One region of the Thermomonospora cellulosilytica genome, then DNA from elsewhere that is predicted to be linked to it. Evidence: riboswitches for the same ligand, from Rfam matches in the RefSeq annotation. Region 1 holds a riboswitch; the other holds the start of a gene.
The links. Region 1 has a riboswitch for glycine ahead of gcvP (aminomethyl-transferring glycine dehydrogenase). Riboswitches for the same ligand answer to the same signal wherever they lie in the genome.

Region 1 (14,223 bases):
AGGGTCGGGGCGTGGAAGCCGTAGTCGATCAGCCGCTTGGCCACGTCCTCGGCGGTGATCCCGGTCTCCTTGGTGATCTTGCGCAGGTCGGCGATGCACTCGTGCGCGACCAGCCCGTTCCGCCCGGTGTACAGGATCGGGTAGTGCGGGGCCAGCCGCCGGGCCACGTAGTTGGCGGCCAGGATGGCGCCCTCGGTGGCCTCGCGGAGCCCGTCGGGGCCCATCATCGCGATGTAGGCCCAGGAGATCGGCAGGATCCCCGCCGAGCCCCACGGGGCCGCCGAGATCGGGCCGACGCCGGTGTCGGCCGGCCCGGCCTCCGGGCGCAGCGGGTGGCTGGGCAGGAACGGCACCAGGTGCTCGGCCACGCCGACCGGGCCGACGCCCGGGCCGCCGCCGCCGTGCGGGATGCAGAACGTCTTGTGCAGGTTCAGGTGCGAGACGTCGGAGCCGATCTCGCCGAGCCGGGCCAGGCCGACCAGGGCGTTGAGGTTGGCGCCGTCCACGTACACCTGCCCGCCGGCGTCGTGCACGGCCTTGCACACCTCGACGATGGTCTCCTCGAACACCCCGTGGGTGGACGGGTAGGTGACCATGATCGCGGCGAGGTTCGCGCCGTGCTGGGCGATCTTGGCGTGCAGGTCGTCCAGGTCGATGTTGCCGCCGGAGTCGCACTTGACCACCACGACCCGCATCCCGGCCATCGCGGCGCTGGCGGCGTTGGTGCCGTGCGCCGAGGACGGGATGAGGCAGACGTTGCGGTGCTCCTCGCCGCGGGAGGCGTGGTAGCCGCGGATCGCCAGCAGCCCGGCCAGCTCGCCCTGCGAACCGGCGTTGGGCTGCACCGAGACCTTGGCGTAGCCGGTGATCTCGGCCAGCCAGCCCTCCAGCTCGCCGATCAGCTCCAGGTAGCCGCGGGCCTGGTCGATCGGCGCGAACGGGTGGATGTTCGCGAACTCCGGCCAGGTGATCGGCTCCATCTCGGTGGTGGCGTTGAGCTTCATCGTGCACGAGCCCAGCGGGATCATCGTGCGGTCCAGCGCCAGGTCCTTGTCCTGCAGCCGGCGCAGGTAACGCAGCATCGCGGTCTCGGACCGGTGGGCGTGGAACACCGGGTGGGTCAGGTAGACGCTGTCGCGCCGCAGCCCCTCCAGCAGGTCCCCGGCCGGCGCGGGCCCGCCGGGCCCCTCGATCCCGAACGCCTCCAGCACCCGCGTGACGTGCTCGGCGGTGGTGGTCTCGTCGCAGGCGATCCCCACGTGGTCGGCGTCGACCGGACGCAGGTTGATCCCGCGCTCCAGGGCCGCCCCGACGACCTCGGCGGCGCGGCCCGGCACCCGGGCCAGGACGGTGTCGAAGAACACGTCGTGAACGATCTGCACGCCGCCGGACCGCAGCCCCTCGGCCAGCGTGCGGGCGTGCCCGTGCACCCGCTCGGCGATCGCCCGCAGCCCCTCCGGGCCGTGGTAGACGGCGTACATCCCGGCCATCACCGCCAGCAGCACCTGCGCGGTGCAGATGTTGCTGGTGGCCTTCTCCCGGCGGATGTGCTGCTCGCGGGTCTGCAGCGCCAGCCGGTACGCCTGGCGGCCGTCGGCGTCCACCGACACCCCGACCAGCCGGCCGGGCAGCTGCCGCTGGATGCCCTCGCGGACCGCCATGTAGCCGGCGTGCGGGCCGCCGAAGCCGTACGGGACGCCGAACCGCTGCGAGGAGCCCACCGCGATGTCGGCGCCCAGCTCGCCCGGCGGGCGCAGCAGCGTCAGCGCCAGCAGGTCGGCGGCCACCACCACCTGGGCGCCGCGCTCCTTGGCCTGGGCGATCACCGGGGCCAGGTCGCGGACCGCGCCGCCGGCCCCCGGGTACTGCAGCAGGACCCCGAAGCAGCCGTCGCGCTCGGGCAGGCCCTCCGACAGGTCGGCGACCTCGACGGCGATGCCGAGCGCCGCCGCGCGGGTCCGCACCACCTCGATGGTCTGCGGCAGGACGTCGGCGTCGATGAGGAACGCGCCCGGCTCCTTGGCCTTGGACACCCGGTGCGCCAGCGCCATCGCCTCGGCGGCGGCGGTGCCCTCGTCCAGCATCGAGGCGTTGGCCACCGGCAGCCCGGTCAGGTCCGCCACCACGGTCTGGAAGTTCAGCAGCGCCTCCAGCCGGCCCTGGGAGATCTCCGGCTGGTAGGGGGTGTAGGCGGTGTACCAGCCCGGGTTCTCCAGCACGTTGCGCAGGATCACGCCGGGGGTGATCGTGCCGTGGTAGCCCAGGCCGATCATCGAGGTGAGCACCGTGTTGCGGGAGGCGATCTCGCGCAGCCGGGCCAGCGCGGCGCTCTCGTCCAGCGCGGCGGGCAGCGCCAGCGGCCGGCCGGTGCGGATCGCGGCGGGAACGGCGTCGGCGACCAGCGCGTCGATGTCGCTGTAGCCGATCCGCTCCAGCATCCGGGCGTGGTCGTCCGGCGAGGGTCCGATGTGCCGGTCGGCGAACGTGGTGTGGGCTGTCGTCATGGCTGGGGAGCCTCCTGGGCTGCGGCGCGGGCTGTCGCAGTGGTCCGGCCCGCGGGCGGGCCCGCCGGCCGTCTCCCCCTCTGTCATCTGCACCTGAGAGCTTCACCCGCCGGGCGGCGGGCTTGCACCTTCGGTGAGACGCCGTTCCCCGTTCGCACCGGGAACACGCCTGCTTTCCAGAGATGCCTTCCCCGCACGGTCCTTTTGCCTGAGAGGTTCCGGGGAGGGTTGCCCCTTCGGCGCCCCGCGCCCTGCGGCGCGAGGTCTCTCCCGCGCGGGGTTTGACGGCTACCTCCGCCACTGTACTCAACCCCTGGGCCAAGCGATCACAACGGTCCCGCCTCGAGACGGAAAACGCAGGTCGACGTGGGGATGCACACGCTTTGCCGACCGCTACGATGGCCCCCGACAACACGACGGGGACCCCAGGCCGCTCCGGCCGCGGGACGGGGCTGGGGGTTGGTGCAGTGGAGCCGACGAGGGGCCCTCGACGCGTCGCGCCCGGTTCTGGGACGCTGATCACGATGAAGTGTCCGGACGGCGGTGTCACGTGACACCGACTCACGACAACGCGGTGGACCGGCGGCAGGCCGGCACCGCTCCCGGCGAGCCCGGCGGGCGGGAGCCCCGGGCGCAGCGGCCGGAACCGGCCGAGCCGACCCCGGCCGCCGCGGCGACGGTGGACGAGCCGTCGCTGCCGCGCCGGATCCGCCGGCCCGGCGACGCGATCCGGTTCGCCGCCTCGGTGGCCGGGGTGGCCGGGGTGCTGCTGCTGGTCAACATCGCCCAGGGCACCACCCAAGGGCTGCAGACCGACATCCGGGAGGGCACCGAGCGGGCCCCGCACGTGCTGCTCGGCCTGGCCACCCTGGTGTCCAGCTTCGGGGTGCTGGCGGTGCCGGTGGCGTTCGCCGTCGAACGGCTGCTGCGCCGCGAGGGGCTGCGGGTGGCGGTGGGCCTGCTGGCCGCGGTGATCGCGTTCGCGCTCACCGTGCTGCTGGACGGCTGGGAGATCCCGGCCGCGCCCGGCGGGGTGCTGGACTCGCTGATCTGGGGCGGCTCGCGGACCGCGCCGCTGCACACCGACATCACCCCGGTGATCGCGTTCGTCACCGCGGTGGGGACGGCCGGCCGGCCGCGCTGGCAGGCGGCGATCTGGACGATGATCGGGCTGGCCGCGCTGACCGGGCTGACCGCCCAGTACGCCTCGGTGTCGGCGCTGGCAGCCACCTACTTCCTGGGCCGCGCGATCGGCTACGGCACGCTGTACGCGGTCGGCGCCCCCAACCCGCGGCCGCCCGGCGCCGCGGTGCTGGCCGCGCTGGGCCGGCTGGGGCTGCGGCCGGTGCGCGCCCGGCGGCTGCCCGACCGCGACGACGTCCGCCGGTACGGCGTCGCCGTGGAGGACGGCCGGCGGCTCGGCGACCCGCCGCATCCGGACGCCGAGTGGCGGCTGGAGGTCACCGTCCTGGACCGCGACCAGCAGACCGCCGGGATGCTGTACCGGGTGTGGCGGCTGGTGCGGCTGCGCGACCGCTCCACCCGCCGCGCGGTCCGGTCGCTGCGGCGGTCGCTGGAGCAGGAGTCGCTGATGGCGTACGCGCTGCACGCCGCCGGCGCGCGCACCCCGCAGCTGCTGGGCACCTGCGAGGTGGGCACCGAGGCGGCGCTGCTGGCCTACGAGCACGTCCCCGGCCGGACCCTGGACGCCCTCGACGACGCGGAGCTGACCGACGAGTTCCTCACCGACCTGTGGCGGCAGTTCGGGCTGATGCAGGAGGCGCGGCTGGCGCACCGGCGGCTGGAGCAGGGGTCGGTCCTGCGCGACGACTCCGGCGCCGCCTGGATCGTCGATCTGCGCGCCGGGGAGACCGCCGCCAACGACCTGCTGCTGCGGCTGGACCTGGCGCAGCTGCTGACCACGCTGGCGCTGCGGGTGGGCGCCGAACGGTCGGTCGGCACCGCCGCCGCCGTGCTGGGCGCCCGCGCCCTGGCCGGCGCGGTGCCGCTGCTGCAGCCGGTGGCGCTCAACCGGGGCACCCGCGCCGCGCTGCGGCACGACCGGGAGCTGCTGACCCGCATCCGCGAGCAGATCCTGCGGCTGGAGCCGGAGACCGAGGCCGCCCCGGTCCGGCTGGAGCGGTTCCGGCCGAGCACCATCGTCAGCATCGTGGCGCTGACCATCGCCGCCTACATCGTCTTCCCGCAGCTCAGCGATGTCGACGTGGGCGGCCTGGTGGCCAACGCCCACTGGTGGTGGGTGCTGGTGGGGATCGCCGGCGCGGCGGCCTCCTACCTGGCGGCGGCCTGGATGCTGATGGGGTTCGTGCCCGAACGGCTGCCGCTGGTGCGGACCGTGCTGGTGCAGCTGGCCGCCTCGTTCGTCAAGCTGGTCGCCCCGGCCGCGGTCACCGGCGTCGCGCTCAACACCCGCTACCTGCAGCGGGCCGGGGTGCGGCCGGGGCCGGCGGTGGCCAGCGTCAGCGCCTCCCAGCTGATCGGGCTGGCGATGCACGTGCTGCTGCTGGTGCTGTTCGGCTTCGTCACCGGCTCCACCGGCACCGCCACCGAGAACCTGGCCCCGTCCCGGATGATCGTGATCGTGCTGCTGGCGGTGGCGGTGGCGGCCGGCGCCGCGGCGATGGTCCCCCCGATCCGCCGGCTGGCCGCCGATCGGCTGCGGTCGATGTTCTCCGGGGTGCTGCCGCGGCTGGCCGACGTGCTGCAGTCGCCGCGCAAGCTGATCACGGGGTTCGGCGGGACGCTGCTGCTGACCGCGTCCTTCGTGCTGTGCCTGGACGCCTCGATCCGGGCGTTCGGCGGGGAGCTGGCCTGGACGTCGGTGGTGGTGGTGTTCCTGACCGCCAACGCGCTGGGTTCGGCGGCGCCCACCCCCGGCGGGCTGGGAGCGGTCGAGGGCGCCCTGTCGGTGGGGCTGACCATCTCCGGGCTGCCCGCCGAGACCGCCACCTCCGCGGTGCTGCTGTTCCGGCTGCTGACGTTCTGGCTGCCGGTGCTGCCGGGCTGGGGGGCGTTCGCGTACCTGCAGCGCAAGGAGATCATCTGAGCGCCGGGGGCGGCTCGGGGGAACCTCCGGGACTATATGATCGTTTGTGGGTTATGTGCCGGGTTTTCCGGGTATAGGGGCGGGCACTGATCGTCTGATGTGTGTCTCAGCTGGTGCGCCGGACCCGCCGACGTGCCAGCTCGTCATGAGGATGGGGGGCGTCATCGCGGACCGCGCGCTCGGCGGGCAGCTCGGCCAGGCTGCCCTCGACCTCCTGCCAGACCCGGCCCAGGGCTATGCCGAACACGCCCTGCCCCCCGGCCAGCAGATCCACCACCTCGTCGGCGGAGGTGCACTCGTAGACGCTCACGCCGTCGCTCATCAGGGTGATCTGGGCCAGGTCCTTGACCCCGCGGTCGCGCAGATGGGACACCGCGGTGCGGATCTGCTGCAGGGACACGCCCGTGTCCAGCAGCCGTTTGACGACCTTGAGCACCAGGATGTCCCGGAAGCTGTACAGCCGCTGGCTGCCCGAGCCGTGCGCGGCCCGCACACTGGGCTCCACCAGCTGGGTGCGGGCCCAGTAGTCGAGCTGGCGGTAGGTGATCCCGGCCGCCGCGCACGCCGTGGGACCGCGGTAACCGACGTTCTCAGGCGGGGGCGACACCTGGGTGTCGAACAGCAGTCCCTGCTCTCCGGCACGCTGTGAGGCGACGTGCCTGTCAGGGTGCTCAGAGTGCGCCTTGCCCTCGCCGCTGCTCACCGCCACGCGGACCTCCGGCTTCTATCAGCCCGTGCCGCTTCGTCAAGGGGGTTTGACGAATTACACCACGGGTGTTCCACCAGCACGGTAGGTGCCGGTCAGGGTGTGGTCAACGTTCGGCGTCGGCGCGTCGCATGCCCGGATGAACCGGCTTCACGTGGGCAAACTGCGCGCAGGCGCCCTCATCGCTTCCCTTACCCCGTTCCCCAGCGTAATCAACGGCCAGGAGCGAACCGGTCCGCGGGGGGCCGGTGGGCGCGTCGTCAGCCGGCCCGGCCGAAGTCCTCCGGCGAGATGGTGTTGAGGAACTCGCGGAACTTCTCCACCTCGTCCTCCTGCTCGTCGGGGATCGCCACCCCCGCCTCCTCCAGCACGTCCTCGCTGGCGAAGATGGTCGCCCCGGTGCGCAGCGCCAGGGCGATCGAGTCCGAGGGGCGGGCGCTGACCTCGACCCCGTTGGAGAACACCAGGTCGGCGAAGAAGATGCCCTCGCGCAGCGCGGTGATGTTGACGGTGCGCAGCTGGACGCTGAGCGCCTCCAGGACGTCCCGGAACAGGTCGTGGGTCAGCGGCCGCGCCGGCAGCACCCCCTGCTGGGCGAAGGCGATCGCGGTGGCCTCCACGGCGCCGATCCAGATGGGCAGGTACCGATCCCCGGCCGTCTCCTTCAACAGGACGATCGGCTGGTTGGAGGGCATCTCGACCCGGACGCCGACGACCTCCATCTGCTTCACAGCGGCTCCCTGCTGCTTCTCGGCTGTTTCGATCGGCTCGTGACGGACCCTTATGCCAACGTACACCCTCCGGTCGGCGGCGATCCCCCGCCGGGCGCGATGATCCGTCGCCGGATCGGGCGGTTCACCGGTCCAGGGTCTCCCGCAGCCCGGCGCAGACCAGCGCCGCGTGCACCCGCGCCAGCAGGTCGGCGATGGCGCGGGCGGTCCGCTCGGCCTCCTCGGGCCCGCCGGGGCCGCGCCGCCGCAGCAGCGGGGCCACCGCCTGCTCGATCAGTCCCAGCTCCCGGTCGGCGGCGGCCTTGACCGCGCGCAGGTGCCGCACCTGCACGCCGTGGCGGCCCAGCGCGGCGGCGGCGCGGGTCACGGCCAGCGCCTCGGCGCCGTAGTGCCGGCCGGTCCGCCGGACCAGCCCGGCGTCCTCCAGCTCGGCCAGCAGCTCCTCGTCGGCGGCCGCGCCGTCCAGCAACTGGCGGCGGGTCAGCCGGACGTCCGGGACGTCCTCGCCCGGCGCGGCGGCGGCCCCGTCGGCGGCGACCAGGCGGCGCGGCGCCCGCGCCGGCCGGGCCGGTGCCGCCCACGGCGGGTCGACCTCCTCGCCCCGGTCCCTGGCCTGCAGGTACTCCTTGATCACCCGCAGCGGCAGATAGCGGTCGCGCTGCGCGGACAGGATGAAGCGCAGCCGGTCCACGTCGGCCGGGGTGAACTTGCGGTACCCGGAGGGGGTGCGCTGCGGCTCGATCAGCCCCTCGGCCTCCAGGAAGCGGATCTTGGAGACGGTGACGTCCGGGAAGTCGGGCCGCAGCAGCGCCAGCGCGTCCCCGATCGTCATCGTCCGCCGGGCGGGCTGGACGCTCACCGGCCTCCTCCCGGGCACGCCGGCGGCGGGCCGGTCCCACCGGCCCGCCGTGCCGTCGGTTCGGTTCGCGGCTCGCTCACGCCCGTGTCACACCCCGCCGCGGACGGCCTCAGCCGTAGTGCTGCGGATTGGTGAGGAACACCAGCCGGAACTTGCCGATCTGCACCTCGTCGCCGCCGGACAGCCCGGCCTGGTCGATGCGCCGGCGGTTGACGTAGGTGCCGTTCAGGCTGCCCACGTCGCGGACCGAGAAGGTGCCGCCGTGGCGGGCGAACTCGGCGTGCCGCCGCGAGACGGTGACGTCGTCGAGGAAGATGTCGCTCTCGGGGTGGCGGCCGGCCGAGGTGCGGTCCTTGTCCAGCAGGAACCGGCTGCCGGCGTTGGGGCCCCGCTTGACCACCAGCAGGGCGGTGCCGGGCGGCAGCTGCTCCACCGCGATCTGGTCGGCGCCGGTGTCCTCGGCGGGCTGGGCGTCGGGTTCGTAGGCCTCGATCCCGGCGATCGAGATGGTGGACGTGGACTCGCCAGGCGACTCCCGCGGGGGCATGGGCGGCGGTCCGCCCCGGGTGAGCGGAGTGCCGCACTGGGAGCAGAAGCGGGCATCATCCGGATTGGCGTGACCGCACTGCGTGCAGTAGACGCTCGGCATCGATCGGCTCGGCCTCCTACCTTCGGCGTGCCCCGGCGCGCCCGCGTTCCGCGAGCGCGACGACCCGCGCTGCTCTTCCCGACTCCCGCCCGTCACGCGACGGTTGCCGCAACTTATGCCGGGCGAGCCCGGAGGGTCAACCGAGACAGGGACCCGGGACTCCCCACGCTACTTCGTCAATGATCGCAGGTCCACGCCGCCGCGCGGGACGTCCCCGCCCGCGGCCGCGACCTGGCCGGAACCGGACCGGCACCTTTACATCGTAGATCACACGATCGCGGTGGTCAGCGCCCGGACGCGCGGACCGGCAGCGGGTCCAGGGCCAGCCGCACCGCGCCGTGGTCGAGGGCCTGCGGCAGCGGGCGCCCGGGACTCAGGCCGCGCGGCCGGCGCAGCAGCCGCGGGTCGTGCCCGCGCAGCAGGCTCGCCAGCAGCGAGGTGGTCACCAGCAGCGCCAGGCTCTCCCCCGGGCACCGCCCGGCGCCCGCCCCGAACGGCGTGACCGCCCCGTCCGCCGCCGCCCGGCCGTCCAGCCAGACGTCGGGGTCGAACCGGTCGGCGTACGGCAGCGTCGCGCGGTCCCGGCCGAACAGCGGCAGCAGCACCATCAGGGCCGATCCGGCCGCCAGGACCCGGTCCCCCCACCGGGTGTCGGCGGTGCTGCGCCGCCAGACCACCGGGGCGACCGGCCACAGCCGTGCCGACTCCAGCACGCAGGCCCGCAGGTACGGCACCGACACCGGGCTCGGCGGATGGGCGGCGTGCAGGCCCGACAGCTCGTCGCGGACCCGGGCGAGCCGGTCGGGATGGGCGGCCAGCAGCACCAGCGTCCGGTACGCCGTCACCCCGGCCGCGCCGAAGCCCGACAGCCAGCGGGCCACCTGGCTCAGCGGGTCGCCGCCCTCCCCCGCCGGGCTGCGCGCCAGCTGCCCGGCCAGGCTCTCCGGCTCGGCCCGTTCGACGTACATCCGCAACCGGCGGCGGAACGTGTCCTGCAGCGCGGCGGGCGGCCTGCGGCGGCGGAACCGGCCCGCGCCCGGCGCGGTCCCGGCCAGCAGCGCGCCGAACATGTCGGTGAGCATCCGGTCGTCGCGGGCCGAGTCGCCGAGCACGATCCGGCGGGCCAGCCGCCGGTACGCGGCGGCGTAGGCGCCCCACGTCAGCTCCCCGTCGGCGGCGACCGCGTCCAGCAGCCGCGACGTCTCCCGCTGCACCCGCAGCATCATCGGCCCGGCGATCCGGTGCACCTGCTGGTGGGCGTCCAGCACGTCCTCGTCGACGCTGCGGCGTTCCACCGCGTCCTCGCCCGGCGGCGACGGCACCCGGTGGGGCAGCAGGTGCGGGGGAACCCCGTCCCCGCCGGTGAGGTCCGGCGGGGCGAACTCGGCGGACCCGCCGGTCAGGACGCGCCGCGCGTCGCGCCGCGACAGCACCAGCACCAGGCGGCCGCCGGGCAGCGCGATCCGCACCGGGCCGGGCCCGTACCGGCGGCGCAGCCGCAGGACGCGCCGGTCGGTCCACAGGGCCGGGCGGGGGCCTCGCGGCGCCAGCAGCGCGCCGCCCAGGCGGACGGTGTCGACGACCGAGGTCCGTCTGATGCCTTCCCTGCCGGATGTCCGCCTCATGTGCCCCCTCCGCGATCGGTGAACGCCGGTGTCCCCGGCGCTACCCGGCAGGGGCACCGTCATTCCTCGGCGGGGCGGGCGGCCCGGCTGTGGAGCTTTCACCGCCCTTTCAGGGGCCCCGGTGGGGAGGCTCCCAACGTTGCCTCCGGCGTCTTCAACGGCCGTGCGGCGCGTGCTGGACTTCTGGACCACCCGAACCCGAGCAAGGGGAGGATCCCATGACCATCGCGCGTTCGGCCGCGCTGATCGGCGGCGGCGCCGCGCTCGCGCTCGCGGTCTCCGGCTGCGCCTCGGCCGTGCAGGTCCGGCAGGTGGCGCAGCAGGCGGCCGCCGCCTTCGAGAGCAGCCCGGTGGGGTACGCCAGCCTCAACGGCGGCACCACCGGGGGCGCCGGAGGGACCACGGTGACGGTCACCGGCGCGACCGACTTCGTCCGGTACGCCACCGCGAGCGGCCGGTACGTCATCCGGGTGAACGGCACCGTCCGGCTGTCGGGGATGCAGAAGGTCGCCTCCGACAAGACGATCATCGGGGTGGGCACCGCCGGGCGGATCACCGGCGGCGGGCTGAACCTGAGCGGCGTCCGCAACGTCGTCATCCGTAACCTGGCCTTCAGCGGCTCCTCCGACGACGCGATCAACGTCGAGCGGTCGACCAACGTCTGGATCGACCACAACGACCTGACCGACGCCTATGACGGGCTGATCGACATCAAACGCGGCTCGGACTACATCACGGTGTCCTGGAACCACGCTTTCGGTCACGACAAAACGTTCCTGCTCGGACATTCCGACGACAACGGCGCGGAAGATCGCGGACACCTGCGCGTCACCTACGTGCACAACTGGTTCGACCGCACCAACCAGCGCCACCCCCGGGTGCGGTTCGGCAACCCCGTGCACGTGCTGAACAACTACTTCTACGGAATCGGCAGCTACGGCGTCGCCTCCACCGAGAACGCCGGCGTCTACGTCGAGCGGAACTACTTCGAGAACACCTCCAAGCCGACCGTCACGCAGACCGGCGACTCCGCCTCCGGCAACATCAAGCTGCTCAACAACCACCTGGTCAACTCGGGTGCCCCGGCCTCGCGCAACTCCACGCTGGTCGCCCCGATCCCCTACTCCTACACCCCCGACGGCGCCCCGGACGTGAAGTCCATCGTGACCGCGGGAGCCGGCGTCGGAAAGATCTGAACGACCGGCCGGTCCGGGCGGGAAGGACGAAGAATCCGGCCCGCCCGGGTCCGCGGCGCGAAGGAATTCAATGCCGCGAGCGTGATATCCCTTGGCATCTCACGACGTTCACGCCATGCTGTTGCGCCACGGAAGACGGACACCGGTCATCGGATCATCGGGACTGCCATGGCGGACAACGTCGTCGACATGGTCGTCGTGGAGTGCGACGGATACACCGTCGCGCTGCTCTGCGGCGAGATCGACTGCCACACCGTGCCGGACCTGCACGGCCGGCTGCGCCGGCTGCTCGTCCGGCTGGACCGCCCGCTCATCGTCGACATGAGCGGCGTGGCGTTCTGCGACGGGAGCGCGCTGCGGATGTTCTCCGCCGTGGAGGGCGAGTGCTCGCGGCGGCGCGTCCCGCTGGCGGTCGTGGGGCTGCGCGAGTACCTGGAGGGGCTGTTCCGGGCGTTCGGGCTGCACGAGCGCATCCCGCTGTGCACCACCCACCAGGACGCCCGGTGGTGCCTGCTGCCGCTGAGCGACGCGGAGATCGCCGCCTGGCCCACCGGCTGACCGCCCCGGCCGCGCCGGGGCCTCAGCGGGCGCCGGGCGGCTCCAGCCCGGCCGCGGCCAGCTGCCCGGAGGTCAGCAGGGCGGCGACCGGCCCGGGTTCGCGCAGCCGCCGCAGGCGGTCGGCGGCCTGCCGCTTGCGCGCCGCCAGCCGCCGCCGGGACGCCACCCGCCAGAACCTGGCGCGGTCGGCGGGCGAGGGGGCGGGCGCGCCGGACAGCTCGTAGCCCAGCGACCGCAGGTGCCGGCCGGCCTCCGCCTCGCACAGCGCGACCTCCCAGGGCGCCAGCCGCCGCACCCAGGTCCCCGAACGGGCCGCGCTCACCCTCTCGTGGGTGCGCCGGTGCCAGACCTTGCGGCTCGGCACCGCCTCGGGGGCCACCGCCGACGGCTCGGCCATCTGCGGGCCGTACTCGACGCCGAGGAACTCGCACAGCCGTCTCAGCTGGTGCTCGGGGTCGTCGACGAGGTCCTCGTAGCGCAGCTCGTGGTAGGAGTCGGGGCCGAGCAGGCGGGCGGCGCGGCGGCCGGCGTCGATCGCCTCGATCCAGGTCGACAGCGCGTGGTAGGAGTCCAGCTTGTACCAGGGCATCTCCTTGAGCGAGGCGACGCAGTCGCGGCCGTCGCGGATCAGGTGCACGATCTGCGCGTCGGGGAACAGCCGCAGCAGCACCGGGATGTACTGGAAGTAGCCGGGCCGCTTGTCGCCCCAGCGCGGCTTGTCGAACCGCCGGGCGTACGCGCGGAACACGATGCCCAGCGCCGACCCGAGCGTCCCAGGTCCGGCGACGATCTCGTCGATCACCTTCTGGGCGTCCAGGCCGAGGTCGCCGAACCGGGTCTTCCTGCGGTCGGTGATCCACCGCGCCAGCGTCTCCCGGTTGGCGGGGTCGGCCAGATCGCCGAAGCCGGTGCGCTCCTCATAGGCGGCCAGCAGGAACCGGGTCTCCGGCGGAATCGCGATCTGCGGATGGGCGTGCAGCATCAGCTGCAGCAGGGTCGTCCCCGACCGGGGGCAGCCGACGACGAAGATGGGCCGGTCATTCGTCGGACGCATGCAGTCAGACTCTACTTGCGCAGCGTATCGCCCGCTAGAGGGGGTCCGGCGGCGTCCCGTGGCGCCCGCTGCGGAACGGGCGCCACGGGCGCGGGTCAATCGCGCGGCCGCGGGATCGGGGCCTTGTCGACGACGCCCGCCTTGAGCATCGTGGCGTAGGACAGCACGGTGCCGGCGGGCGCACGGGCGACGGCGGGGTCCACCACGACGGTCCGCTCGCCGAGGAACGCGTACGTCCTGGGGTCGAAGACGTACTCCACCCGCGTCCCGGCGCGCCGGTCGATCCGGGCGGCCGCGACGCCCTTGCGGCCGGTGCCGTCCCGGGCGTCCCGGACCACCGTGACGCCGGGGATGGCCCCGGCGGCGCGGAACAGCGCGGCCCGCTGCGGCGCCGGCATGTACGCCTCGTAGAGCATGCCGAGCACTCGCGACCAGGCCTCCCGGTGGGCCTCCTCGTCGTCGCCCAGGCCGGTATACAGGTGCCGGTACATGCCCCGGGGATCGGCCGGCAGCCGGCTCAGGTAGGCGTAGTCCGTGCGCAGGTATTCCGGACGCTGGTCGAAGTCCAGCAGCTTCTCGGGCACGCCGGTCCGTGCGGTGCGGGGCGCGGTGGCCGGCAGCGGGTATCCCGGGTACGGCCGGGCGGGCAGCACCGTCTCGAGCACCACGGCGTCCAGCGACGGGCCGTTCACCGGCCACCACGTCGTCCGGCGCCCCCGGGACAGGTAGCGGCCGTACACCCCGCCGCCCACGTCGCCCTCGACGCCGGCCATGGATTCGGTCTCGAAGACCAGGTACTGGCCCGGCCGGGGCCGCAGCTCGGTACGCGGGGCGTGGTCGGCCGCGCGGTCGAGCACCTCGACGGAGGCGTTGGGCATCACGTGCACGACCGGCCGCCGAGGCGAGGGGTCGTCGCCGCGAACGGCGAGGGTCCCTCCGGCGAGGACGAGGGCGGTGCCCGCCGCGGCCAGCATCACCACGGATCCACGGCGCGGCCGGAACGCGCGGCGGCCGGGGCGTTCCGCGACGGAGGCCCCGGAGACGGCGGCCATCAGCCGCTCCTCTTCGGCGCGCAGGTCGGCCGGGTCCGGCACCGGGACCTCGGCGCGCAGGTTCTCCAAGCGGGTCATCTCATCCACCGACGGGCTCCTCGCTAACGGTCGAAGTGGGGTTGACCCCGCCGAGCTCCCGGCGCAGCCTGGCGCGCGCACGGCTGATCCGCGATCGGACCGTGCCGATGCGCACGCCCAGGGCCTGGGCGGTCTCCTCATAGC
Region 2 (14,223 bases), 2.1 Mb from region 1:
CTGGTGGCCGACCCCGACGCCGGGCTGGTGGGCGCCGCCCACTCCGGCCGGGTGGGCACCGCCGCGGGCGTGGTCCCGGCGCTGGTGGCGGCGATGGCCGAACGCGGCGCGGACCCCGCCCGGATGACCGCGCTGATCGGCCCGTGCGCCTGCGGCCTCTGCTACGAGGTGTCCGCCGGGATCCGCGACGAGGTGGCCGCGCTGATCCCCGAGACCCGCGCCACCACCCGGCGGGGCACCCCGGCGCTGGACGTGCGGGCCGGGGTGGAGGCCCAGCTCAAGCGGGCGGGCGTCGCCGACATCCGGCACGACGCCCGCTGCACCCTGGAGTCGCCGGAGCTGTACTCCTACCGGCGCTCGAACCGTACCGGCCGGTTCGCTGGGTACATCTGGCTGACCTGAGGGGTTGCGTCAAGAAACCCGGGCATGGCAGCCTCGCCCGCATGAGAGACGACATGGCCCGGGCGGTGGCGGCCTACGAGCAGACCGTGCGGTCGACGATCGCGCTCGCCCAGGACTTCTCCGACGCCGACTACGACCTGCCGACCGACCTGCCGGGCTGGACCGTCAAGGACGTCCTGTCCCACCTGATCGGCATCGAGCGGATGCTGCTCGGCGACCCCGTCCCGCAGCACACCCTGCCCGAGGACCTGCCCCACATTCGCAACGACTTCGCCCGCATGCTCGAGGTCGACGTGGACGTGCGCCGCCCGGTGCCCGGCCCCGAGGTCCTCGCCGAGCTCACCGAGACCCTCGAGCGCCGCCTCGTCCAGCTCCCCGGCATCGACCCCGACCAGGAGACCATCGCCCCCACCGGCAGGACGGTCCCCTACGTCGAGTTCATGACCTTCCGCGCGTTCGACTGCTACGTCCACGAACAGGACGTGCGCCGCGCCGTGGGCCGCCCCGGCAACCTCGACGCCCCCGCCGCCGAGTACACCCGCTACCGCCTCGGCTTCGGCCTGCCGTTCGTCGTGGGCAAGAAGGCCGGCGCCGAGCCCGGCCAGACCGTCAGGTTCGAGGTCACCGGCCCCGCCGCGTTCACCCGCCACATCGCCGTCGGCGACGACCGCCGGGCCCGCGACACCGACCCCGTCGACGCCCCCACCGCCACCCTGACCATGGACTGGGAGACCTTCATGCTCCTGTCCACCGGCCGCCGCACCCCCGACACCGTTCCCGTCCCCGCCACCGTCGCCGGCGACCAGGACCTGGCCACGAGGGTCCTCGCCAACATGAACACCACCCCCTGAGCCGGGGGCTCAGCACTCGATGACGTTGACGGCCAGGCCGCCGCGGCTGGTCTCCTTGTACTTGTCGAGCATGTCGCGGCCGGTGTCGCGCATGGTCTTGATGGCCTTGTCGAGGGAGACGAAGTGGCGGCCGTCGCCGCGCAGGGCCATGCGGGCGGCGGTGATGGCCTTGACGGCGCCCACGGCGTTGCGCTCGATGCAGGGGACCTGGACCAGGCCGCCCACGGGGTCGCAGGTCAGGCCCAGGTTGTGCTCGATGCCGATCTCGGCGGCGTTCTCCACCTGCTCGGGGGTGCCGCCGAGGACCTCGGCCAGGCCGGCGGCGGCCATCGAGCAGGCCGAGCCCACCTCGCCCTGGCAGCCGACCTCGGCGCCGGAGATGGAGGCGTTCTGCTTGAACAGCACGCCGATGGCGCCGGCGGCGAGCAGGAAGCGCACCACGCCGCCCTCGTCGGCGCCGGGGACGAAACGGTCGTAGTAGTGCAGGACGGCGGGGACGATGCCCGCCGCGCCGTTGGTGGGGGCGGTGACGATACGGCCGCCTGCGGCGTTCTCCTCGTTGACCGCCAGGGCGAACAGGGTGACCCAGTCCATGGCGTGCATCGGGTCGGCCGAGCCCTCGGTGCGCAGGCGGCGGTGCAGCTGCGGGGCGCGGCGACGGACCTTCAGGCCGCCGGGCAGCAGTCCCTCGGTGGTGCAGCCGCGCCGCACGCAGGCGCGCATCACCTGCCACAGCTCCAGCAGGCCGGTCCTGATCTCCGCCTCGGTACGGCCGAACGCCTGCTCGTTGGCCAGCATCAGGGCCGAGACCGACAGGCCGGTCTCGGCGCAGCGGGCCAGCAGCTCGGCGGCCGACTCGAACGGGTGGGGCAGAACGGTGTCGTCGGGCTTGATCCGGTCGGCCCCGGTGGCGTTCTCGTCCACCACGAACCCGCCGCCCACCGAGTAGTAGACCCGGGAGCGCAGCTCGGAACCGTCCGCGTCGTAGGCGGTGAAGCGCATCCCGTTCGGATGGCCCGGCAGGGACTCCTTGCGTTCGAAGATCAGGTGCTCGCCGACCACGAACGGGATCTCCACCTGGCCGAACAGGCGCAGCGTGCCCCGGTCGCGGATGGCGGCCAGACGCCCGGGAACGGCGTCGACGTCGACGAGTTCCGGTTTGTCGCCCTCCAGGCCCAGCATGACTGCCTTGTCGCTGCCGTGGCCCTTGCCGGTCAGGCCGAGCGAGCCGTACAGCACGGCCCGCACCGACGCGGTCTTCTCCAGCAGGCCGTCACGGCGCAGGCCGCGGGCGAAGCGGTGCGCGGCGGCCATCGGACCGCCGGTGTGCGAACTGGACGGGCCGATGCCCACCTTGAACAGGTCGAAGACGCTGATGGCCATGGCTACCTCGTTGTAGGCCAAGGCCCGGCGAGCCCCGCCGCGACCCCGCGGCACCGGGTCACGGGGTCACGGCGGCGGATCACAGGCCGGGGTAGAGGGGGTGCTTGTCGGCCAGGGCGCGCACCCGGGCCGACAGCGCGGCGATGTCGGGGTCGGGCTGCAGGGCCAGCGCGATCACGTCGGAGACCTCGGTGAAGTCCTCGGCCGTGAAGCCCCGGGTGGCCAGCGCGGGCGTGCCGATCCGCAGGCCGGAGGTCACCATCGGCGGGCGCGGGTCGTTGGGCACCGCGTTGCGGTTGACCGTGATCCCCACCGAGTGCAGCAGGTCCTCGGCGTCCCGCCCGGTGAGCTGGGAGTTGACCAGGTCGACCAGCACCAGGTGCACGTCGGTGCCGCCGGTCAGCACCTGCACCCCGGCCTTGGCGCAGTCCTCGGCCAGCAGCCGCTCGGCCAGGATCTTCGCGCCCTCCACGGTGCGGGCCTGCCGCTCGCGGAACTCCTCGGACGCGGCGATCTTCAGCGCCACCGCCTTGGCCGCGATCACGTGCTCCAGCGGGCCGCCCTGCATGCCCGGGAACACCGCCGAGTTGATCTTCTTGGCGTACTCGGCGCGGCACAGGATCAGCCCGCCGCGCGGGCCGCCCAGCGTCTTGTGGGTGGTGGTGGTGACGATGTCGGCGTACGGCACCGGCGAGGGGTGCAGCCCGGCCGCCACCAGCCCGGCGAAGTGCGCCATGTCCACCATCAGCAGCGCGCCCACCGAGTCGGCGATCCGCCGGAACTCGGCGAAGTCCAGCTGCCGGGGGTACGCCGACCAGCCCGCCACGATCATCTTCGGCCGGTGCTCGGCCGCCAGCGCCGCCACCTCGTCCATGTCGACGCGGCCGTCCTCGGCGCGCACGTGGTACGGCACCACGTTCAGCGTCTTGCCCGAGTAGTTGATCCGCATCCCGTGGGTGAGGTGACCGCCGTGCGCCAGGTCCAGGCCCAGGATGGTGTCGCCGTGCTCCAGCAGCGCGAAGTACACCGCCGTGTTGGCCTGCGCGCCCGAGTGCGGCTGCACGTTGGCGTGCTCGGCCCCGAACAGCTCCTTGGCCCGGTCGATCGCCAGCTGCTCGGCCACGTCCACGAACTCGCAGCCGCCGTAGTAGCGCCGCCCCGGATAACCCTCGGCGTACTTGTTGGTCAGCACCGAGCCCTGCGCCTGCAGCACCGCCACCGGGGCGAAGTTCTCCGAGGCGATCATCTCCAGGGTGTTCTGCTGGCGGCGCAGCTCCGCGGCCACGGCCTCGGCGATCTCCGGATCGACCGCGGCCAGCGGGTCGTGCAGTCCGAAGCTCATCAGGACTCCTCGATCAGCTTGCCGTAGGACTCGGCGTCCAGCAGGTCGCCGGGCTCCTCGCTGACCCGCACCTTGAGGATCCAGCCCTCCCCGTACGGGTCGTCGTTGATCACCTTGGGCTCGTCGATGACCGCCTGGTTGATCGCGGTGATCTCGCCGGACACCGGCGCGTACAGGTCGCTGACCGACTTGGTCGACTCCACCTCCCCGCACGGCTCGCCGGCCTCGACGGTGTCGCCCTCCCCGGAGTGCAACTCCAGGTAGACGATCTCACCGAGCGCGTCCGCGGCGTGCGCGGTGATGCCGATGGTGACCACGCCGTCCTCGTTGTCGAGACCGGCCACCCACTCGTGCTCTTCGCTGTAACGGAGCTGCTCAGGAACGCTCACGATCGCTTTCTCTCTTCCGGATCCGCACGTTTCACGAACGCTTGTAGAACGGCAGGTCGACCACGTCCACCGGTTCCCGCCTGCCGCGGACGTCGACGGCCAGCTCGCCGCCGGCGGCCCCGCTGTCGACGTAGGCCATGGCGATCGGCCTGCCCAGGGTCGGCGACGGGGCGCCGCTGGTCACCACCCCGCAGGTCGTGCCGTCCGCGGTGACCACCGGGTACCCCTTGCGGGGGGCCCGCCGGCCACGCGCCACCAACCCCACGAGCGTACGGCCCGGAGGGGTCTCGGCGTAGGCCGCCAGCACCTGCCGGCCCACGAAGTCGCCCGGCTTGCCCAGCTTGACCACCCGGCCCAGCCCCGCCTCGTACGGGGTGGTCTCGGCGGTCAGCTCGTTGCCGTACAGCGGCATCCCCGCCTCCAGCCGCAGCGTGTCCCGCGCCGACAGGCCGGCCGGCACCACGCCGTCCACCATGGCCAGCTCGTTCCACAGCGTGACGGCGTCGGCCGCGGCCACGAACAGCTCGAAGCCGTCCTCGCCCGTGTACCCCGTACGCGCGATCAAAGCGTCCACCCCGGCGACCCGCCCGCGCAGCCACGCGTAGTACTTCAGCCCGTCCAGCGGGGCGTCGGTGAACTGGGCCAGGATCGCCTGCGACTGCGGGCCCTGCAGCGCGATCAGCGCGTACTCGTCGCTGCGGTCGTCCACCCGGGCGTCGAACCGCCCGGCGATCCGCTCGGTGAGGGCGTCGCGGACGGTGGCCACGTTGGCGGCGTTGGCGACGACGAGGTACTCCTCCTCGTCCAGCCGGTAGACGATCAGGTCGTCCAGCACCCCGCCGTCCGGGGCGCAGATCATGGTGTAGCGGGCGCGGCCGGCCCTGACCGCCGACAGCTCGCCCACCAGCGCGTAGTCCAGCCCCTCGGCGGCCTGCGGGCCGGTGACGAGGATCTCGCCCATGTGGGACAGGTCGAACAGTCCCGCCCCGGTGCGGACCGCCCGGTGCTCGGCGGTCTCGCTGGTGTACCGCAGGGGCATCTGGAAACCGGCGAAGTCGACGAGGGTCGCGCCGAGTTCACGGTGCACGTCGTACAGCGGAGTCCGCTTGGCGGTGGTGTCATCGGCAGGCACGGGTCGGCTCCTTGTCACGGTGCGCTGGTCTCATGTTCCCATCCGGACCAGGCTGGACGGTGCCTCCCCCTCTGTCATCGGAGCCTGAGAGATTCGCCTCCCGCCGGGCGGGACGCTTTCACCGTCGGCGGGGGACCGGCGGGTCCCCGCTTTCCAGAGGTCGCCTGTCCCGTGCGGTCCTTGTGCCTGAGAGGTTCCGGGGAGGAGTTGCTCCTTCGGCGTCCCCCGCCGGCTGCGAGGGCGCTCTCCCGCGCGGGGTCATCGGCGCGGCCTCAGGCTAGCAGCGCCCCGGGGGCCGGGGCGAGACCGGCGTTCAGTCCAGGGCCAGGCGGACCGCGTCGGCGGGGCCGGCCGCGTGCCGGACGCCCGGCGGCTCCCGGCCGTCGGCGTCCAGCACCCGCCAGCCGCCGAGCTGCACCACCGGCACGTTCCCGCGCCGCATCGCATGCGCCAGCTCCGACAGCGTCCCCCACGAGCCGCCCACCACGATCACCGCGTCGGCCGCGGTCACCAGCAGCACGTTCCGGCCCTGGCCGAGGCCGGTGGGGATGGCGACCGTCAGGTCGGGGCAGGCGCCCGCGCGGTCGCCGCCGGACAGGATGCCCACCACCGTGCCGCCCGCCGCCCGCGCTCCGGCGGCCACCGCCGCCATCACGCCGCCGTAGCCGCCGCACAGCACGATCGCGCCGCGCTCGGCGAGCAGCCGCCCGACCTCCCGGGCGTCCCGTTCCTCCTGGGGCGTGCAGTCCGCGGGGCCGCACACCGCGATCTGCGGGGCCACCCGGCCCACGGTAGTTGCCGCGTCCGCCGAACTGGGTAGGGCGGTTCGCGAGGTCGTGGGCGACGGGTGACGGGCCTGTAACGTTTGCCCCCGGACGACCTCGACCGAAGGGCGGCCATGCTGAGCGAGATCGACGACCACCGGGTGCCGGGCCCGCCGGAGGCGCCGGCCGATCCGCTGGCGGCGGTGCTGCGCCCGGTCCGGGCCGGCAACGCGTTCGAGGAGACCGTGGAACGGCTCCTGCAGATCATCAAGCTCGGCGTGGTGGCGCACGGCGAGCGGCTCCCGCCGGAACGGGAGCTGGCCCCCCGGCTCGGCATCAGCCGGGTCACGCTGCGCGAGGCGATCCGCGCGCTCCAGCAGGAGGGGTACGTGGAGTCGCGGCGCGGCCGGTCCGGCGGCACCTTCGTGACCTACCGGACGCCCCGGCCCCGCTCGGGCGACCTGGCCCGGGTCGCCGAGGGGCAGGTGGGGCGGCTCACCGACGCCCTGACCTACCGGATGGCGGTGGAGACCGGAGCGGCGCAACTGCTGGCCACCATGGAGCTGACCGAGGCCCAGGCCGCCCGGCTGCGGCGCGCCCAGCAGGAGGCCAACGCCGCCGGGGAGGCCGACTACCGGCGGCTGGACGCCCGGTTCCACCTCACCGTCGCCGAGCTGACCGGGTCGACGCTGCTGGCCACGGCGTGCGCCGACGCCCGGATGCGGGTGACCGACCTGCTGAACGCCATCCCGGTGCTGCAGCGCAACATCGAGCACTCGGCCGTGCAGCACGAGGCCATCGTGAACGCCGTCCTGGCGGGCGACCCGGAGGCCGCGCGCCGGGCCGTGGTCGAGCATCTGGAGGGGACCGCCGCGCTGCTGCGCGGATTCCTGGCGTGATGGTCCCGGCATGAGCCGGGACGGCCCGTCCGGAAACCTTGGGGACGGGTTCGTTCGTACCGGATGACATACGCTTGACCCGATCGCGGGGGCGCAGATCATCGGAGGGCTCATGGAATCGCTGATCGTGCTGGGCGGCGCACTGCTGTTCTTCCTGCTGCTCATGCTGTCGATCGCGTTGCACGAGCTGGGGCACTTCAGCTTCGCCAAGCTCTTCGGGGTCCGCGTCCCGCAGTTCATGGTGGGCTTCGGGCCCACCCTGTGGTCCACCCGCCGGGGCGAGACCGAGTACGGGATCAAGTGGCTGCCGTTCGGCGGCTACATCCGGATGATCGGCATGCTGCCGCCCGCCAAGGGCGATCCGGCCGGCCGGGTGCGTTCCATGCGGACCGGCCCGTTCCAGGGGCTGATCGACTCGGCCCGGGGCGCGGCGCTGGAGGAGGTCGGCCCCGGCGACGAGGACCGGGTCTTCTACTCCAAGAAGTGGTGGCAGAAGCTGCTGATCATGGTCGGCGGCCCGGCCATGAACATCCTGCTGGCGGTGGTGTTCTTCGCCGTCCTGATCATGGGCTTCGGGGTGGAGCGCCCGCAGCCGGTGATCAGCACGGTGTCCGAGTGCGTCATCCCCGCCGCCGAGGCGGGCCGCGACGAGTGCCGCCCCGGCGAGAAGCCCACCCCCGCCGCCGCGGTGGGGCTGCGCCCGGGAGACCGCTTCGTCTCCTACAACGGCGTCCGCATCGAGGACTACGCGCAGCTGCAGCGCCTGATCCGCGACTCCGGCGGCAAGACCGTGCAGGTCGTCGTGGCCGACCGCCAGGGCGCCCGGCGCACGCTCGACGTTCCCGTCACCACCAACCAGCTGCGCTCCCTCGACGACCCCGACAAGGTCGAGACCGTCGGCTTCCTGGGCATCAGCCCGCTGGTGGAGCGCGAGCGGCTCGGCCCCGGCGCGGTCGTCGACCACATGACCGAGATGACCCAGCGCACCGTGGTCGCCCTGGTGCAGCTCCCGCAGCGGATGGTCGACGTGTGGCACGCCGCGTTCGGCGGCGCGGAACGCGACCCCGAGGGCCCCATCGGCGTGGTCGGCGCCAGCCGCCGCATCGGCGGCGAGATCATCGCCTCCGAGCACCCCACCACCGACAAGATCGTCTGGTTCGTCTCGGTGCTGGCCGCCGTCAACTTCGGCGTCGGCATGTTCAACCTGATCCCGCTGCTGCCGCTGGACGGCGGCCACATCGCCGGCGCCCTGTGGGAGGCCGTCAAGCGCGGCGTCGCCCGCCTCCTGCGCCGCCCCGACCCCGGCTACGTCGACGTGGCCAAGGCCCTCCCGCTCACCTACGTGATGGCCTCCGTCTTCCTGTTCATGGGCGCCCTGCTCATCTACGCCGACCTGGTCAACCCCATCCACTTCTCCGGCTGACCCGTTCCTCTGGGGACGACTCCCGGCCCCCGGAGCGGGGATCAGGCGATCCTCGCTCCGCTGCGGTCACCTGACCCGCACCGCCCGAACGGCGAAAGCCGAACACGGGCGGCCATCCGCCCGCCGGGTGCTCAGACGTCCAGCAGGGTCGCCGGGGTCAGGATGATCGGGAAGGGGTCGGAGACCTTGAGCTCCTCGTCGTCGACCGCCACATGGGCGGTCTCGTAGGCGCCGCGGTCGTTCAACGCCAGGACCTCGATGCGGGCGACGGGCCGGAAGTCCACGATCCAGTACCAGGGGATGCCGGCCTCGGCGTACTCGCGGCGCTTGACCACCCGGTCGGTCTGCTCGCTGCCGCTGCGGCGGGAGACGACCTCGGCGACCAGTATCAGGTCGGCGCCGCTGTAGGTGCTCCTGTCCTCCATGAGGGTCGCCAGCCGGGCGGCGGAGTCGATGACGAAGACGTCGGGCTTGCGCACGCCCGCCGGGATGCTGAACTCCTCGTCCCCGCCCCTGCCGACGTGCACGGGCGCGGAGGCCGCCTCGGCGGCCCGGGCGAGGGCGTCGTGGAGGTTGCCGGCGACGGCGCCGTGCAGGGGGGAGGGGGACATCTCTACCAGCCAGCCCTGGGACAGCTCCCAGCCCTTGCCGTCCTCGGGAAGGGCGTGCAGGTCCTCGATCGTGTAGGGACCCCAGCTCCACGGCTGGTCATGGCGGAAGGCGACACCCACGTCCTCCTCCTTCGTCGTCCCCGTAGGCAGTCTAGCCAGTGACGGCCCGGCCGGATCGGGCTGCGCACGGGATCAGTCCAGGACGGGGGCCAGGGCTCGGACGGTGTCGATGGTGTCGGCCTCGGCGGAGGTCTTGTCGGGGCGGTAGCGCAGCACGCGGGCGAAGCGGAGGGCCAGGCCGGCGGGGTAGCGGGGGCTGCGCTGCAGGCCGTCGAAGGCGATCTCGACGACGAATTCGGGGCGCAGGTGGACGGTCCAGGAGTCCTGGCGGACGGCCAGTTCCCGGAAGCGCTCGGTCTGCCAGGCCAGCAGTTCGTCGGTGAGGCCCTTGAAGGTCTTGCCGAGCATGACGAAGCCGCCGGTGGACGGGTCGCGGGCGCCCAGGTGGAGGTTGGACAGGTAGCCGCTGCGGCGGCCGTGGCCCCACTCGGCGGCCAGCACCACCAGGTCGAGGGTGTGCCGGGGCTTGACCTTGATCCAGCCCGCGCCGCGGCGGCCGGCGGTGTACGGGGTGTCCAGGGACTTGACCACCACGCCCTCGTGGCCGCGCCGCACCGCGTCGGCGAAGAACTCCGCGGCCTCCTGCGGGGAGTCGGTGACCAGCCTCGGCATCAGCAGGTCCGCCGGAACGGCCTCGGCCAGCGCCGCGTAGCGGTCGGCGGCCGGGCGGTCGAGCAGGTCCTCGCCGTCCAGGCGCAGGGCGTCGAACACGAAGATCGACAGCGGCACCGACTCGGTGGCCGTGCGGGTCGCGGTGCGGGCGCCGGTGACCTGGAACGGGTGGGGCCGCCCGTCGGGGCGCAGCGCGATCAGCTCGCCGTCGAGGACCGCGTCGCGCAGCGGCAGGCCCGCCGCGGCCGCCACGACCTCCGGCAGGCGGTCGGTGATGTCGTCGAGGGTGCGGGTGAACACGCCCACCCGGTCGCCGTCGACGTGGATCTGGGCGCGGACGCCGTCCAGCTTCCACTCCACGGCGACCCGCTTGCCGCCGGGGCCGCTGTCCAGCTTGGCCAGCGCCTCCGCCACGGACGGGGCGCCGGCGGCCAGCATCGGCCTGACCGGCCGCCCCACCTGGAGGGTGAACGCCTCCAGGGCCTGCGCGCCGCCGCCGAGCGCGGCCGTGGCGACCGGGCCGATCGCCCCGCGCAGCATCACCGCGCGCCGTACCCGGGCGGCGGGAACCCCGGCGGCCCTGGCCACGGCGTCGACCATCACGCCGTGCAGGGCGCCCTGCCGCAGTTCCCCGGACAGCAGCCGGATCAGGAAGTCCTGCTCGGCCCGGGTGGCGCGGGCCAGCAGCGCGCCCAGCAGTTCGCGGCGGCGGGCCACCGAGCCCTTGCCGGAGGCCGCCCCGATCTCGGTGAACGCCGCGTCGACCTCGGCCACGGCGAGCGCCGGCTCGGCGGCGGGCGGCGGCAGGTCCCGCAGCGCGGCGTACCCGACCCCGATCTGGCGCTGCGGCAGCTCACCGGACAGATAGGCCACCGTTACCGCGGCGTCGTCCGGCCCCGCGGCGCGCAGGCAGTCCGCCAGGAGGTCGATCTTGCCCCGGCGGGCGGACGTGCGGGCCACCTCCGCTGAGGTGCGGGCGATCTCGGCGAGCAGCATCCCCTCATTGTCGCCGCCGCCACCGACAGCGAACCTCCGCCTGGCAGGAGCCGCGGGCCTTTGCCTAGCCTGTCGGGTGGTGACCACCGGGGAGAGGGGAGCGGAGTGGGCCTGCCGCGGCCGCCCGAGGACTTCGACCGGATCTACTCGCCGCCGGAGCCGCCCGCGCCGGCGCGCCGGTCCAGGCGCTTCACCCTCCTGCTGGCGGCGGGGGCCGTCGCTGCGGTGGCGGCGGTGGCCCTGGTCCTGCTGCCCGGCGGGGATCCCGGCGGCGGGGCCGCGCCGGGCGGGACGGCGTCCCCGGCCCCGGTCCCGGACGGAACGTCAGGCTCCCCGCACCGGCGGTACTCGGCGCTGCCCCCGGCGTGCGGGACCGTGTCGGAGCGGACCGTGCGGCGGCTGGTGCCGGACGGGCGGCCGACGTCGAGCGGGAACGCCACGTTCGGCTACTGCGGGTACGGCTCGGCCTCCGGCGAGGCCCGGTGGCTGTCGGTCGACCTGCGGCTGTACACGGCGGTGGGGGCGTTCACGCCGGAGCAGAGCGCCCAGCGGCACTTCGACATCAAGTGGACGCTGGCCGGCCGCTCGACCGAGGAGCGGACGGTCACCCTGGAGGCGCTGCCGGGGCTCGGTGACCAGGCGTACCGGTGGTTCAAGGTGGACCGGCACCGGCCGCTGGCGATCGGCGAGGTCGCGGTGCGCACCGGCAACGTGGTGGTCACCGCCGGCTACAGCGAGCCGGTGGCCGGGACGGAGCCCTCGCCGCGGCAGCGGGAGCGGTGCCTGGCGGAGGCCGCGGCGATCGCCCGGGAAGTGCTGGGGCGGCTCGGCTAAAGCATTTGCGGGTAATCGGCCGAACTCGTTAAGTGACTCGCGATTCACCTTTAAACTATCGCGGTAAATGCGGGTGTAAGCCGATTCGCGGGGGGTATCGGTCCCGGCGTCGGGTGCGCGCGGAGGGGAGACGCGTGCCCAGGAGGAGGAGGGCGCACAACGTGGCCGCTCGATCGGTGGGGGTGTCCTGGGTCTAGACCGGTCTAGACCTGCGATCACCTCGGTAGAGGAGAACACGGCAGTGCCGAGTGGAACCGCCGGGCGGAGGCTCCGCCCGGCGGTTCCGTGTCACCGGGCGTTCACTTTTCGGATAACCCCCGTAAGTCCGGTCCGCATCCATTGCGCCGGTCGTCCGGAATGGCGGGCGACGCGAATATCGGTCAGGGTGCGACGGGCGTTCCGCATCTGCCGAACATCGGGGCCGCCGGCCGCGTGATCGTCTTCGTCTCCCGTTCACCGGACCGGGCGCGGGTCCTCCCGGTACCGCCGCAGGACCGGTCCCCACCAGCCGGTCATCGCCCGCTCGACGTCCGCCGGGCACGGCACGGCGTGCACCACCGCCTTCAGCGAGGACAGGTCGTGCCTGCGGCGCACGTCCTCCGGCAGCCGCAGCAGTTCCTCGAACATGTCCGGCGTCATCTGGACGTGCTCGATCCGGTTGCGTTCGACGGTGCGCAGCAGGCCCTCCGGGTCGAACCTCGGCATGATCGTCAGGTCGACGCCGTTGCGCATCGCCCAGACCGCGTGCGCGTTGGGGACGGTGTCGTAGAGCGGCGCCGGGACCATCGTCCGCATGCCGGGCCCCAGCCCGAAGCCGTCACCGAGCCCCGCACGCCGCGCCCCGTACGCGGCGGGGGCGGCCCGCCACGGCTCGTTGCCCTCGATCATGGCCTCCAGCGTCGGATGGCGGCGGGTCACCCCGTTCGGCGGCAGCCCGTACGCGGCGGTCAGCTCCACCGGCGGCCGGACCTCCACCACCCCGGCCCCCTCCGGCAGCGCCTCCTCCACCGCCGACACCAGGTCGGTGTGCGCGAACACCGCCCGCGCCCCGCGCAGCGCCTCCGCCAGCCCGTCGCCCCGCCGGTGCCAGTCCACCGGGACCGGCGCCGCGCCCAGCGCCTCCGCCGCCGCGGTGACCTCCAGGAACGCCGGCTCGTTGCGGAGCATCAGCGCCACCCGGTCGCCCGCCCGCACCCCCATCGCGTCCAGCCCGGCCGCGATCCGCGCCGCCCGCCCGTTCAGCTCGTCGTAGGACCGCTTCCGCTGGCCGAAACGCACCCCTGTGGTCATGTCCGATCCTTCGCTGCCGGGGGCCGCATCCGGTCGCCGCGACCGGCGCCCGGACTTCAACGTCACCGCTGTCCCACATTCGGTCAAGAGCCGGCGCGGGTACGTTGGGGCGCGTGCTGGAGTGTCAGGTGTGGTGGGCGAGACGCGACGACGTACGCCCCTGGCATGTGGACCTGCTGAACGACACCGAGCGCGCCCGCCGCGACCGGTACCGGCGCGACGCCGACCGCGACCGCTTCACCGTGGGCGTCGCCGTGACCCGCCTGGCCGCCGGGGCCCTGCTGGGCGTCGCGCCGCAGGAGGTGCCGCTGGACCGCACCTGCCCCGGCTGCGGCGCCCCGCACGGCCGTCCCACGATCGCGGGCGGCCCGCACCTGTCGGTCTCGCACTCGGGGGACCTCGTGGTCGTCGCGCTGACCCGCGGCGGCCCGGTCGGCGTGGACGTCGAGGAGTCCTCCGACCGCCTCAACGAGGGCATCGCCCGGCAGTTGCTCGCCTCCGACGAGGCCGCCGACCTGCGGGACCTGGGCCGGGCCTGGTTCCGGCAGGGCCTGCTGACGTACTGGACCCGCAAGGAGGCCGTCCTGAAGGCCACCGGGGACGGGCTGCGGGTGCCGCTGACCGACGTGCGGGTCTCCGCCCCCGACGAGCCCCCGCGCCTGCTGTCCTGGGAGGGCCGGCGCGACCTGCCCGGCCGGATGACCCTGCGGACCCTGGACCCCGGCCCCGGCTACGCGGCCTGCCTGGCCCTGATCGACCAGCCCGACCCGGTGATCGCCGAACGGTCCGCGAGCCCCGGCCTAGCCGACCCGGGGGGCTGGGACGCGGGCCAGTAGCCGCATGGCGGCCGGGGACAGCCGCGACAGCCCGCGCAGCAGCCGGGCCTCGGCGTTGACCGCGACGACCGGCTTGTTCTTGACGATGGCCTCGACGATGCGCTCGGCGACCTTCTCCGGCGGGTAGCGGCGCAGCCGCAGCCCCCGCTGGCCGAGGGCGCGCAGGCGTTCGGCCCGCGCCTCGTCCATGCCGACGATGCGCGCGTTCCGCACGATGTTCGTCTCCGAGAAGCCGGGACAGACGGCGGTCACCCCGATGCGCTCGGGAGCCAGTTCGGCGCGCAGGCACTCGCTGAGCATCAGCACCGCGGCCTTGGTGGTGCAGTACGCGGGGAGCGC

Region 2: linked by a shared signal. The riboswitch ahead of gcvT (glycine cleavage system aminomethyltransferase GcvT) and the one ahead of gcvP (aminomethyl-transferring glycine dehydrogenase) in region 1 are both predicted to bind glycine.

What each region holds. Positions count from the first base shown of each region.
Region 1 is NZ_JACJII010000001.1:4,809,531-4,823,753, reverse strand. It holds gene gcvP (aminomethyl-transferring glycine dehydrogenase) at 1-2,504, opposite strand, end outside; glycine riboswitch at 2,578-2,689, opposite strand; glycine riboswitch at 2,691-2,787, opposite strand; gene HNR21_RS22535 (lysylphosphatidylglycerol synthase transmembrane domain-containing protein) at 3,055-5,571, shown strand; gene HNR21_RS22530 (MerR family transcriptional regulator) at 5,678-6,280, opposite strand; gene HNR21_RS22525 (bifunctional nuclease family protein) at 6,538-7,008, opposite strand; gene ftsR (transcriptional regulator FtsR) at 7,133-7,867, opposite strand; gene HNR21_RS22515 (FHA domain-containing protein) at 7,977-8,516, opposite strand; gene HNR21_RS22510 (cytochrome P450) at 8,801-10,141, opposite strand; gene HNR21_RS22505 (pectate lyase family protein) at 10,360-11,337, shown strand; gene HNR21_RS22500 (STAS domain-containing protein) at 11,506-11,895, shown strand; gene HNR21_RS22495 (sulfotransferase family protein) at 11,918-12,949, opposite strand; gene HNR21_RS22490 (CU044_5270 family protein) at 13,045-14,079, opposite strand; gene HNR21_RS22485 (RNA polymerase sigma factor) at 14,081-14,223, opposite strand, start outside.
Region 2 is NZ_JACJII010000001.1:6,894,011-6,908,233, reverse strand. It holds gene pgeF (peptidoglycan editing factor PgeF) at 1-402, shown strand, start outside; gene HNR21_RS32465 (maleylpyruvate isomerase family mycothiol-dependent enzyme) at 444-1,253, shown strand; gene HNR21_RS32460 (L-serine ammonia-lyase) at 1,263-2,636, opposite strand; gene glyA (serine hydroxymethyltransferase) at 2,716-3,978, opposite strand; gene gcvH (glycine cleavage system protein GcvH) at 3,978-4,367, opposite strand; gene gcvT (glycine cleavage system aminomethyltransferase GcvT) at 4,399-5,499, opposite strand; glycine riboswitch at 5,568-5,659, opposite strand; glycine riboswitch at 5,664-5,760, opposite strand; gene HNR21_RS32440 (TIGR00725 family protein) at 5,813-6,280, opposite strand; gene HNR21_RS32435 (FadR/GntR family transcriptional regulator) at 6,398-7,162, shown strand; gene HNR21_RS32430 (M50 family metallopeptidase) at 7,275-8,585, shown strand; gene HNR21_RS32425 (Uma2 family endonuclease) at 8,717-9,316, opposite strand; gene HNR21_RS32420 (ATP-dependent DNA ligase) at 9,389-10,924, opposite strand; gene HNR21_RS32415 (hypothetical protein) at 11,030-11,758, shown strand; gene HNR21_RS32410 (AMP-binding protein) at 12,212-13,048, opposite strand; gene HNR21_RS32405 (4'-phosphopantetheinyl transferase family protein) at 13,162-13,884, shown strand; gene HNR21_RS32400 (SDR family NAD(P)-dependent oxidoreductase) at 13,849-14,223, opposite strand, start outside.